DNA from 4 places in the Agarivorans litoreus genome. Region 3 is predicted to be linked to each of the others. Evidence: predicted binding sites of a transcription regulator. Region 3 holds the regulator's gene; each other region holds the start of a gene.
The links. The regulator sigma-54, encoded in region 3, starts transcription at its own class of promoters, with help from an activator protein. The targets are predictions, from matches to a motif close to GTTGGCACGNNNNTNGNNT.
Positions count from the first base shown of each region.

Region 1: a site for sigma-54 is predicted at 1,443-1,461, ahead of K5L93_RS14905 (EF-hand domain-containing protein). Genes of this name have one in related genera too.
Region 2: a site for sigma-54 is predicted at 1,927-1,945, ahead of K5L93_RS01735 (PEP-CTERM sorting domain-containing protein). Genes of this name have one in related genera too.
Region 4: a site for sigma-54 is predicted at 1,497-1,515, ahead of flgF (flagellar basal-body rod protein FlgF). Genes of this name have one in related genera too.

Region 1 is NZ_BLPI01000001.1:3,238,444-3,241,576, reverse strand. It holds gene K5L93_RS14910 (threonine/serine exporter family protein) at 1-960, shown strand, start outside; gene K5L93_RS14905 (EF-hand domain-containing protein) at 1,110-1,370, opposite strand; gene ggt (gamma-glutamyltransferase) at 1,730-3,133, shown strand, end outside.
Region 2 is NZ_BLPI01000001.1:374,857-377,989, forward strand. It holds gene K5L93_RS01720 (alginate lyase family protein) at 1-300, shown strand, start outside; gene K5L93_RS01725 (oligogalacturonate-specific porin KdgM family protein) at 370-1,125, shown strand; gene K5L93_RS01730 (DUF4174 domain-containing protein) at 1,189-1,623, opposite strand; gene K5L93_RS01735 (PEP-CTERM sorting domain-containing protein) at 1,978-2,766, shown strand; gene K5L93_RS01740 (alpha-amylase) at 2,835-3,133, opposite strand, start outside.
Region 3 is NZ_BLPI01000001.1:2,832,489-2,835,621, reverse strand. It holds gene lptB (LPS export ABC transporter ATP-binding protein) at 1-630, shown strand, start outside; gene K5L93_RS13140 (RNA polymerase factor sigma-54) at 682-2,184, shown strand; gene hpf (ribosome hibernation promoting factor) at 2,210-2,497, shown strand; gene ptsN (PTS IIA-like nitrogen regulatory protein PtsN) at 2,506-2,949, shown strand; gene rapZ (RNase adapter RapZ) at 2,976-3,133, shown strand, end outside.
Region 4 is NZ_BLPI01000001.1:3,902,792-3,905,924, forward strand. It holds gene K5L93_RS17975 (flagellar hook assembly protein FlgD) at 1-30, shown strand, start outside; gene flgE (flagellar hook protein FlgE) at 63-1,400, shown strand; gene flgF (flagellar basal-body rod protein FlgF) at 1,555-2,301, shown strand; gene flgG (flagellar basal-body rod protein FlgG) at 2,318-3,106, shown strand; gene flgH (flagellar basal body L-ring protein FlgH) at 3,133-3,133, shown strand, end outside.

The DNA of each region.
Region 1 (3,133 bases), 410 kb from region 3:
CTGGTAAAAAAAGTTACCGAAGAAGAAATCAGTTTAACTGAAGCAATAGAGCGGCTTAACCAAATGGCCAATCAACCAGCTTTACACTCTCCTTGGGTAATTTGCTTGGCCTTTGCCATTACTGGCGGCGCATTTGCCATGTTAATGTCGGCCAATTGGAGCACCATTATTTGGTCGAGCTTGCTTAGTTGTATTTCATTTTATTTGGCGTATCGCGCCGAGCACTCTAAAGGGGTGCTTGAAGCGTTAGAGCCGGTAGCTGCACTACTCTGCTCCTTTGTGGCGGTGGCTATTTCTCAGTTTGTGCCTGATTTAAACATACCCATTGTGGTGCTGTCGGCGATCATTATTTTCATTCCAGGTTTATCGCTCACCCTTGGTTTAAGTGAGTTAGCAGCACGCGAGCTTATATCGGGCACGGCAAGGGTAATGGACGGCATTATGGTGTTGTTTAAACTCTATTTTGGCGCGGTGTTAGGCATGGCCTTTGGTGCTCTAATTTGGGGGCAGGTTGATCTTCAATCTAGCTTTGTTAGCACCTGGTGGATTAAGTGGCTAGGTGTGGTGTTGTTATCCTTAGGCCTTAGCGTGGTATTTAAAGTACGCGCTAAAGATTTACCGTGGGGCATTCTTTCGGGAGTGATTGCCTACGCAGCCGCTTTTGCTGGCAGTGCCTATCTAGGCGAAGCATTAGGCCCTTTTGTAGGGGCATTTATTGTGGGTGTATATGCAAACCTATTTGCCAAATTAACCAAGTCACCTGCATCGGTGGTATTGCTACAAGGCATAGTATTGTTGGTACCGGGTAGTAAGGCTTATATCAGCTTAAATTCATTAGTATTAGGTGAGTCAATGGTGAGCATTCCCAATATTGGTTCGCAAACATTTTTGATTTTCATGTCGATTGTGGCGGGGATTTTATTTGCTAACGTAGCGGTACCGCAACGTAGCTCGCTATAAAGGAAAAAAGGCGCTTAAGCTAGCACAGACTTAAGCGCTGGAAAATTATCGAGGATTAAAACTGCTACAAACTAGACCAAATCGCAGAAAAATTGGCCCCCGACAGCGTCCTAAAATTGGATCGGTTCACGAAAACATAAAGGAACTAACTATTCAGCTACTTCGCTGTTTTCAGGGTCTTCAGGTTGAACGGAAATTTCAAGGTTTATGAATTCTGCTTGGCTTAATACACCATCCTGGTCTGTATCAAGCTCACTCCATACTTCAGTAAGGATCGGTAGTTCGGCAGCTTCTTCCATGCTTACCACCAAATCTTGGTTGGTATCTAGGTCTTTGAACACTTCACTATTTGCCGAGGCTAGGCTAGCTACAAATAGCGCTAACACTGGAAAGCTATACTTCAAGTTCATAAGAAACTCCTTGTTTAACATCTACTTCACTAAATGGCCGCTAACTAGGTTTAGCGGTTGACGAACTACATATAGCAAAGGTCGAACCAACTTTTAAAAAACCTTTAAAATCAAGCTCATAACCACAAATCACGGTCGCAATTTAAATGCCAGCGTCGCCGAAAAGCGACACCTAAATAGCGATAAAAGCCAAAACCGACGAGTTATGCGGCTTCAAGCTGTCTCTTATCTACGTCACTGCCGTGCTCAATTCTCATACAAATAGAAAAATCTGCATAAATTCAGTCACATAAACAAGCGATGGCGATTAATATATGGACTGCTACACTGGCTAAATACGCATTAAAAAAGGATTTAGCATGTTTACTCGCAGCCTCATTGCATCAACACTAATAATTAGCGGCTTTTGCTATTCAAATAGCCAAAGCACCGATGCTTATGCCCCAGAGTTAGCCAGCGGAGTGCAGGCTAAGACCGAGGTCACTGCCAAAAAATTCATGGTGTCGGCTGCTAACCCCTTAGCGGTTGAAGCCGGTTATGAGGTACTAAAAGCAGGCGGCAACGCCGTAGATGCAATGATTGCCGTGCAAAGCGTACTAGGCTTGGTTGAGCCGCAATCCTCAGGGATTGGTGGCGGCGCTTTTGTGGTGTATTTCGATGCGGCCAAGCAACAACTCACCACCTTTGACGCCCGAGAAACCGCTCCTTCACAAGTTGATGCTGGCTTGTTTCTGGACCAACAAGGTAAACCGCTAAAGTTTTATGACGCAGTGGTGGGTGGACGTTCAGTAGGCACACCTGGAGTTATCGCGCTGTTTGAAGAAATGCATCAGCGCTACGGTAGCAGCAATTGGCAAGATTTGTTTAAACCGGCAATCGGCCTAGCCAAAGAAGGCTTTAGAGTGAGCCCGCGATTGGCGAAGCTAATTGCTGGCGACGCTGAACGCCTCGGCCGCTACCCAGAGGCTCGTAACTACTTTTTTGATGACTCAACCGAGCCTTTACGCGAAGGGCACTTACTACAAAACCCTGATTACGCTAACACCTTACGGTTGGTTGCAGAGCAAGGTGCTTCAGGTTTTTATCAAGGTGATACCGCCAAAGCAATTGTTGCGGCTGTTGGTCAATTCAATGACAACCCCGGCTTGCTTAGTGAAGAAGATTTAGCCAATTACCAAGTAAAACAGCGCCCTGCCCTTTGCACAGCTTACTTTCAATACTCAATATGTGGCATGGGACCACCTAGCTCAGGCGCTAGTACCGTTGGACAGATCCTCGGCATTGCTGCGCATTACCCCTTGGCAGATTGGGGACCTAATAATCCACAAAGCTGGCGTATTCTCGGCGATGCGTCTCGCCTAGCCTTTGCAGACCGAGGCGCCTACCTTGCCGACAGTGATTTTGTCGACGTGCCACTTAGCAACTTACTAAGCCCTGAGTACCTTGCCAAGCGCGCTAAGCTGTTAAGTGGTGATAAAGCCTTAGCCTCGGTAAACCCTGGCGAGTTGCCTTTAAACGCCAATCGCAGCATGGACCAAAGCCTAGAGCTTCCTTCTACCACTCACATCAGTATTGTGGATGCCCAAGGCAACGTACTGTCGATGACCAGTAGCATTGAGAATGCCTTTGGTTCGAGAGTATTTGTAAAAGGATTCTTACTAAACAATCAGCTGACTGACTTCTCATTTGTCGCTGAGAAAAACGGCAAGAAAGTGGCGAATGGAGTCGCAGCCAATAAACGCCCTCGCTCTTCTATGGCGCCA
Region 2 (3,133 bases), 2.5 Mb from region 3:
GGCGAAAAAATTGGCATAGACCTATGGAACTATGAATCGCCTAAAGGTGGTTCGCTAAAAAAAGGTATTGTGTTGTTAGCTCAATATCAAGACAAAGCGGAAGACTGGCCTTACCCGCATAAAAAAACTCCGCGAGTAATGCGCATGATGCCAATCTATCGTAAAGCAGCTCTAGGTATGAGTGACCAAACCTTATTGGCTCTCTCAAATTCAGGCGATTTTTCTCAATTTACCGTTAAAAAAAACCTGGCTGAAATTTGGGCTGAACGAGATATAGAACTGTTATACCCAAAACAATAATAACGACCCTAACTCCCTAAACAAAAACTAGGCCTGTTAATAGGCCTTAACTTGGAAATGGAATTTATCATGACAAAAATGAAAAGCCTTTCAATTGCAATTGGTGCCCTGTTAATTGCAGCACCTGTCGCTGCTGGTCAACTTGATATACGTAGCGAATACAAGCACGAGTCAGAAGATTACGGTTACCGTATTAAGATAGGTGACTCAACTAAAGTAAGTGATGCTGGTAGCTGGAACTACAGTGTTGAGATGAAGTTTTTTAGCGGCGATAAAGAAAACGGCGAAAGCGGCGATTTTTTAGAAAACTTACAACGCGGCGACTCAGAGTTTGACTGGGGCTACAAACATAAACTAAACAAAAAATGGTACATCCACCCTGGTATGCCAATTACCTTTGGTGATCAGCGCGTGACTTATAAGCCGCAGTTTCGTGTAGGTTATACCTCAGATTTCGGTTTAAAAACTGCATTACGCTACCGCTATGAAATTCGCCAATATGCCGATGGCAAAGAAAACGGCGAGACATGGACTAAATCTAAAATCACTCTGACTGGTGGTTACAAAGTAAAAAGCATGCCTAATCTAAAACTAGATTACGAAGCGAACTACTGGAAAAGCCATGAATACGAGTGGGATGCAATTGCCGGTAAAGCAAAAGATCCGCAATTCAACAATGGTGATGACAACTGGGATGCTGGTATCTTCATCGGTTACCAAATTGAAAAATGGCGTCCATACGTAGAATTTTGGAACTCAAGTGTGAGCTCTAAAACTGACCAACGCCAACTTAAAACCCGTGTTGGTGTTAAATACAAATTTTAAACATTTCGTAATTACTTAGCTTTCCTTCTTTAAAGCCAAGCAGGTTTTCTGCTTGGTTCTTTTTTATGCCGAACATACACTGGTATTATTTAGCATTTCTTGTTTGCGCATCGGCATTGCATCAATAATTGCGAATACTTCCTGCCAATTAGTAGGAGCACCCCAACGGTGTTTTTCGTGGCCATCTTTACCAATTAACACTGCTATGTGCTTGTTATCTTCTACCTTATATTTGTTGCGTAAATAAGAGACCCCATGGCTTGCTACTGGGCCAGTTTTGCCTAAAGCTTGTTGCGGTGTCATCACCATAACAACAAGATCTCGCTCCTGGATCTGACAACGATAACGCATTTCATCTGCCAAAAATTGTTCAACTGCGCGGTCTTGTTGTGGCGCAAAAAACAACACACTTCGGTGTGCCCAATAGTCGCTGTCTAAAGGATAAGACATAGCAACGCCACTAATAGATAACAACATAGCTGCGATTACTTGTTTCATAACAATTCCCCCGTTCTCAGCTAATTAGAACGAAGTCTTAGGCGATAAAGTTCAATATTTCGGCGCTGAATCTGAGGGCTAGTGGTCAGGATTTTTTACAGTCATAATTCGGCATTCGTAACTAGCTAATATCAATATGAAAATACATTTAGTTAAGCTATGAGCCCATTTAACTACAAAATGGTCAATAAAAAGATTGGACACTGCATTACACTTGATGATAAATGTGTCATTAATATTTACATTATCCTTTTCCTTAAGTGCTATAACTATCTTACCCTTTGATTTTTATAACTTTTAAATCTTGGCGCAATTATTGATTTATAAGACATTCACTTTACAAAGGAATGTCTAATGCTAATCACTAGAAATATACTCTCTGTAAGCTTGTTGCTACTCACCGCGCCAGTTCAGGCAACTATTATCGCCTACGACATGCTAAACAGCAGTAGTCTTAATCTAATCGAATATCAAAACCCATTTAGCCCTCAATTTGCTAGTGATCAAGACGGCTTTGATAAATACCAAGCTGGTCCTGGCGCCAATATTCCAAATAGCCTGATTGATTCGAGCCTAAGTACCGCAAGTGATAACCTTGGTATTGTTAATTCACAAACTGACCAACAAAGCTTTTTTGGTGTAAGTGATACGCTAAATCCAAATAACCCAAGCGGCAATACACAAGCAACTTGGCAATTTGATATTGGCGGTTTTTCCTTAACTTCAATTTCTATTTCTATGGCGGCTATGGGTGATTTTGAAAGCTCTGATTACTTTAGCTTTAGCTATGCAATTGATGCTTCACCTATTCAATTACTCTTTGCTAGCTCGGTTGGTGAACAAACCAATCAGAGCTATACCATGGCCAACGGAAGCCAATACGCACTAAACGACCCACTATCGATAAACGGTCAGGTGCTAAACAACCAATTCCAGCAACTTAGTCAGAGCTTAATTGGCAGTGGTTCAATATTTAGCTTGTACTTTAACGCAAATCAAAATGGTGGGAATGAGGCATTCGCCTTTAGGGAGATTATCGTTAACGGAGAAAATCTACTAGCTAGTCAAGTACCTGAGCCAAGCAGTATTTGGCTGGTGCTCTTGGGCTTAGTCGCGCTAAAGGTGAAGCGCAGCCAGGTTTAAAGCAAAATAAAAAAAGCGACAGCATAGATTTACGCTGTCGCTTTGCTACTACCGCTTATTACTTTTTGTTATTGCTTGATGCCAGCAAATACCACAACCACTTTGTCGTCACCTTTGGTGCGACTAAAGGCATAAGGTTGATCGCTTATTTTTTTATGCTCACCAGCACCAATGGCAACGTGGCGGTCACGGAACTGACCTACTGTTTGCCAGTGTTTTACTAACGCTTGACGATCTTTGTCTTTAGCAATTTGCTCCCAGTTCATAAACGAACGCGTTGGAGAGTCAAAGGCATCTGATTGTGGCCCGCGTGGGCGCCCACTCTCGTCACCATAGTACAATTGCACGCCACCAGGCATCATAAGTA
Region 3 (3,133 bases):
GGTTTACTTGGCCCAAACGGCGCTGGCAAAACAACCACTTTTTACATGGTGGTGGGTTTGGTGCCTCGTGACCAAGGCCGAATTCTCATCGACGATGACGATATATCCAGTACTGCAATGCACACCCGTGCACGCAAAGGCATTGGCTATCTTCCGCAAGAAGCCTCTATCTTTCGCCGCTTATCCGTAGAGAAGAACATTCTTGCCGTATTAGAGACTCGAAAAGACCTCGATAAAGAGCAACAAATTGGCGCATTAGACGACCTTCTTGAAGAGTTTCACATTGGCCATATTCGCAAAAACCTAGGCATGAGCTTATCGGGTGGTGAACGCCGAAGAGTTGAAATTGCTCGAGCACTAGCCGCCGCACCTAAGTTTATTTTGCTTGACGAACCCTTCGCGGGGGTAGATCCTATTTCTGTTATCGATATTAAAAAGATCATTGAACACCTACGTGATCGCGGTCTAGGTGTACTAATAACCGACCACAATGTTCGAGAAACTCTCGATGTTTGTGAGCATGCCTATATCGTTAGCCAAGGTGAATTGATAGCCTCAGGAAAGCCAGAAGAAATTCTCGAAAACGAACATGTGAAACGAGTTTATCTCGGGGAACAATTCAAGCTATAGTTAAAGTGCAAGTTTAAAAAAGACAATAAAAAGAAGGAACAGCGGTAGTTAATGAAAGCATCTTTGCAGTTGCGTCTTGGTCAGCAGTTAACCATGACCCCCCAGTTACAACAGGCCATTCGCTTACTCCAGCTTTCAACACTGGATTTACAGCAAGAGATCCAAGAGGCTCTGGAAAGTAACCCTCTGCTTGAGGCGGATGAGTCTCATGCCAATGATAGTGACGCAAACGACGCTAAATCTACTAATGAGAAGTCTACCGAGGCCGAATCCACTGCGGACATAGACAACAGTCAAATTGAAGCAGGCGATGCCATTAATCAAGAAACTGTTTCTGACGACCTCCCTGTTGACTCTACTTGGGACGATATCTACAGCGCTAGTTCTGCTCCGGCCAGCTCATCTGGCAATGCCATCAGCGACGACAACGACATGGTGTTTCAGGGCGAAACTGTCGACTCATTGCAAGACCACTTATTGTGGCAAATGCAACTCACTCCATTTAGTGAAGTAGACCAAGCTATTGCTTTAGCCATTATTGATGCGGTAGATGAATCGGGCTACCTCACTCAAGACTGTGAGCAGCTACTGGAAGGCTTACGTTCAAGCGATAACAATGACTTAGATGTAGAGCTGGATGAAGTAGAAGCGGTGCTTAAGCGCATTCAGCATTTTGACCCGGTTGGTATAGCAGCGCGCTCGCTGCAAGAGTGTTTACTAATCCAATTAAGTCGCTTTGCCGAAGACACACCTTGGCTAAATGAAGCCAAAGACGTAGTTTCAAATCACATTGATGTATTAGCTAATCGCGATTTTCGTCTATTAGCCCGTAAAACCAAACTTAAAGAAGACCAGTTACGCGAAGTTATGCGTTTGATTCATACGCTTGAACCTCGGCCTGGTAACGCAGTTGAGCCTAACCAAGCCCAGTATATTATCCCAGATGTATCGGTTGTTAAGCGCCAAGGACGCTGGGTGGTAGAACTCAACCCAGATGCAATGCCTAAGTTACGGGTTAACTCCCATTATGCATCTTTAAGTAAAACCTCCACCAACGCTAACGATACCCAGTTTATTCGTAGCCACTTACAAGAAGCCAAGTGGTTTATTAAAAGTATCGAGAGCCGCAACGAAACCCTATTAAAAGTATCCAACTGCATTGTTCATCATCAACAGGCGTTTTTTGAATATGGCGAAGAAGCCATGAAGCCAATGGTACTGAACGATGTTGCAGAAGCTGTAGAAATGCATGAATCCACTATTTCCCGAGTAACCACCCAAAAGTTCATGCACACACCGCGCGGTATCTTCGAGCTTAAGTATTTCTTTTCTAGCCATGTGGCTACCGATGGTGGAGGTGAGTGTTCATCAACCGCTATTCGTGCATTAATCAAGAAACTGGTAGCTGCCGAAAATACCAGTAAACCACTCAGCGACAGCAAAATTGCTGATATTTTGGCAGATCAGGGGATCAAGGTGGCAAGACGTACAATTGCTAAATATCGTGAATCTTTAGCAATTCCACCTTCTAACCAACGAAAGAGCCTTATTTAAGGCCACTAAAAAGGGGAAGATATCTATGCAAATTAACCTTACTGGACACCACGTAGAAATAACTGAATCTTTGAAAGAATATGTCCACAGCAAGTTTGCCAAACTCACCCGACGATTCGATCAAATCAATAATGTTCACGTCATCCTCAACGTCGAAAAGCTGAACCAAATTGCTGAAGCTACATTACATTTAAACGGCGGCGAAGTATTTGCCACCTCTGAGCACTCTGACATGTATGCTGCCATAGACAGCCTGATTGATAAACTTGATCGCCAAGTCATCAAACATAAAGAAAAACTTAACAAACGTTAACCAACCTTATGCAACTAAACAAAGTACTTAGCTTGAACTGCACTCAAAGTGCAGTTCAATGCTCTTCAAAAAAGCGCGCCCTAGAAATAGTCAGCGAGCTGGCTGCCAAACAGCTTGATACTACTACCCAATGCATTTTCGAAAGCTTGTTAAATCGAGAAAAGATGGGCAGTACTGGTATTGGCCAAGGCATTGCAATTCCTCATGGCCGTATTGACAACCAACATCAAGCCACTGCGGTTTTCTTGCGTTGCGATCCCCCCATTTCTTTCGATGCTATTGATAACAAGCCGGTTGACTTAGTATTTGCATTACTAGTACCCGAAGATCAATGTAAGCAACATCTTAATACTCTTGCTCAAGTCGCTGAAAAACTTAACGATAAGCAAATATGTAAACAACTTCGTTGTGCACAAAGTGATGACGAATTGTACGACATCATGGTAGCCTAATAGGCTAATCAGCCTTAGGGGTTATCATGGAACTGATCATCGTTAGTGGGCGCTCGGGTTCAGGAAAAACCGTCGCCTTAAGAGTATTAGAAGATCTCGGCTACTACTGTGTCGATAACTTGCCGGTTGTACTTTGGCAATCACTTATCGACAACTTAAAAAAAACCTATTCTAAAGTAGCAAT
Region 4 (3,133 bases), 1.1 Mb from region 3:
AGCGATGTTCTTGAAGTAGCCAAGGCCTAACAAAGAATAGTAAAACGATAGGAGATTGAGAGATGTCATTTAATATCGCTCTAAGCGGCATCAATGCCTCGCAAAAGGATCTTGACGTAACGGCGAACAATATTGCTAACGTCAACACCATTGGTTTTAAAGAGTCACGTGCTGAGTTTGCCGATGTGTATGCAACATCGATTTTCTCAAATGCTCGTACCGCAGTAGGTAATGGTGTTAAAACTGTAGATGTAGCTCAGCAATTCCACCAAGGTAGCCTTAACTTTACCCAGAATGCTTTAGATATGGCGATCAGTGGCGAAGGCTTTTTTGTTACCGCCTCTGATTTGACCACCCAAACGCGAGAGTTTACTCGTGCCGGTGCGTTTAAGCTAAATGCTGATAACTTTATTGTTAACTCACAAGGCCAATATCTACAAGGTTATACCGTAAACAACAGCGGCACGCCTTCAGCGGTGAGTATGGCTGCAACCAGCGCGATTCAAATTAGTGCTGAAGTAGGTAACCCTACAATGACTAGCCAAGTTGATATGAGTTTTAACTTGCCTTCTAGCGGCACTACTCACGATATTGGCGATTTTGATCCCTCTGACAGTAATACCTATACCTCAGCGACCTCGGTGACAGTTTACGATTCGCAAGGTGGCTCGCATGTCGCTGAAACCTTCTTCATTAAAGATGACACTACAGCGAATACTTGGCACAAGTTGATATACATTGATGGCCAGCCAGTAGACGTTGCTGGCGGTACAGCCAATACCCCTAACGCGGGTAACCCTAACCCAAATATTCCAGCGTCTGCGACCTTAACTTTTGATAATACTGGTGCACTCGCGTCTACCGCGCCACTTATTATTGAAACAGTAGCGCTTGGTACGGCACCACCAAATGGCCCTGGTGGTGTGTGGGATCCGGTAACGGGTTCGGTAGATCCAACCCAAACTATTACCTTTAACCTTAATGGTCCAACTCAATATAACTCTGCTTTCGAAGTTTCTAGCTTATCGCAAGATGGTTCTACCGTTGGTAAATTGACAGGTATTGATATTGGCCCTGATGGTTTGGTTGTTGCTTCTTACAGCAACGGTCAAACGACCAATATCGCTAAAGTGTCGGTAGCAAAATTTGCCAATAACCAAGGCTTAGCGCAAATTGGTGATACCTCATGGCAGCAAACTCAGCTAAGTGGGGAAGCGATTGCCGGTGAAGGTAACTCAGGGACTTTTGGCAAAATTAACTCGGCTTCTTTAGAGCAAGCTAACGTTAACTTAACCGAGCAGTTGGTTAATTTGATTAGCGCACAGCGTAACTTCCAGGCTAACTCTCGTGCCTTAGAAGTTAACTCGACGCTACAGCAAACTATTATTCAGATTCGTTAACGACGATATAGAGTTTGACCCAAAAGGCAGCTTTGGCTGCCTTTTTATTTTGTTGATTTAGTTAGCTTTTTTAATCTTTGTTTTCTTTGTTTGTCTTCTGGCATTTTAATTGCTTTGTTTCCTTTGAGTCAGCTAATTGACGTAGGAAATTGACATGGACCAACTACTTTATATATCGATGACCGGTGCAAAACAAAACATGCACTCGCTCGCGGTACGTGGTAACAACCTTGCAAATGCAAATACCACAGGCTTTAAAGCCGATTTAGAGAATGCACGCTCAATGCAGGCCTTTGGCCCTGGCATGCCATCTCGGGTATTTGCTATGACTGAGCGCCCAACTCAAAACTTTACTGATGGACTGTTAAAAACCACAGGGAGAGATTTAGATGTGGCAATTAAGGGTGAAGGTTGGATTTCGGTTCAAGACAAGGATGGTAATGAGGCGCTGTCTCGAAATGGTAACTTTACTATTTCAGCTGCAGGGGTCTTACAAACCATGCAAGGCCAGCCTGTATTAGGTAATCAAGATGCGCCAATTATTATCCCCCTACCTGTTGAAAAGCTAGAAATTAACGAAGATGGCACCATCGAGATCCGTCCAGAAGGCGCGCCAGCCGACGCATTAGAAGAAGTTAACCGCATTAAGCTAAGTAAACCTTTCGCTGGCGAGTTAACAAAGGGTGAAGACGGCTTATTTAGAAGCACTAATGGTCAACCTTATCAGCCCGATGCCACCGTTGAACTGGTAAAAGGTGCACTAGAAGGAAGTAATGTAAACCCGGTGCAAGAGATGACACACATGATCAGCATGCAGCGTCAATTTGAAATGCAAATCAAGATGATGAAAACCGCTGAAGAAAACGAAAAAGCCACCAACAGCTTGTTGCGATTAAGCTAGGAATAAGGAGCGTATTATGCATCCCGCTTTATGGATCAGTAAAACAGGCTTAGATGCCCAACAGACTAACGTATCGGTTATTTCTAATAACTTAGCGAACGCAAGCACGGTGGGCTATAAAAAGAGCCGCGCAGTATTTGAAGATTTGTTGTATCAAACAATTAATCAACCAGGCGGTCGTTCTTCACAGAACACTAAAATGCCATCAGGTTTAATGATTGGTGCAGGTGCCAAGGTGATAGCAACGCAAAAGAATCATGACCAAGGTAATGTTCAAACTACTGATAACGCCTTTGATTTGATGATTGATGGTCGAGGTTTTTTTGAAGTATTAATGCCAGACGGTACAACTGCTTATACGCGTAATGGTCAGTTTGGTTTAAATGACGAAGGCACCATTGTAACCCCTGGTGCCGGTTACCCTTTACAGCCAGAAATTCAGGTCCCTGAAGACGCACAAAGCTTTACCGTAGGCGAAGACGGCGAGGTGAGTGTTCGCTTACCAGGGCAAACCGACAGTCAAGTTATTGGCCAAATCACTATTACGGATTTTGTTAACTCGTCTGGTTTAGAGCCTCGCGGACAAAACTTGTACCTAGAAACCGGTGCCAGTGGGGCTCCACAAAATGGGATTGCATCGGAGAATGGTTTAGGTGCGATTCGCCAAGGCTCTTTAGAAACGTCGAACGTAAACGTAACTGAAGAATTGGTTAATTTAATTGAAGCGCAACGGGTTTACGAGATGAATTCAAAAGTGATTTCAACCGTAGATCAAATGTTGACCTTCGCAACACAACAGCTGTAAACAAAGTTTAGAGAGAGGGATTGCTCA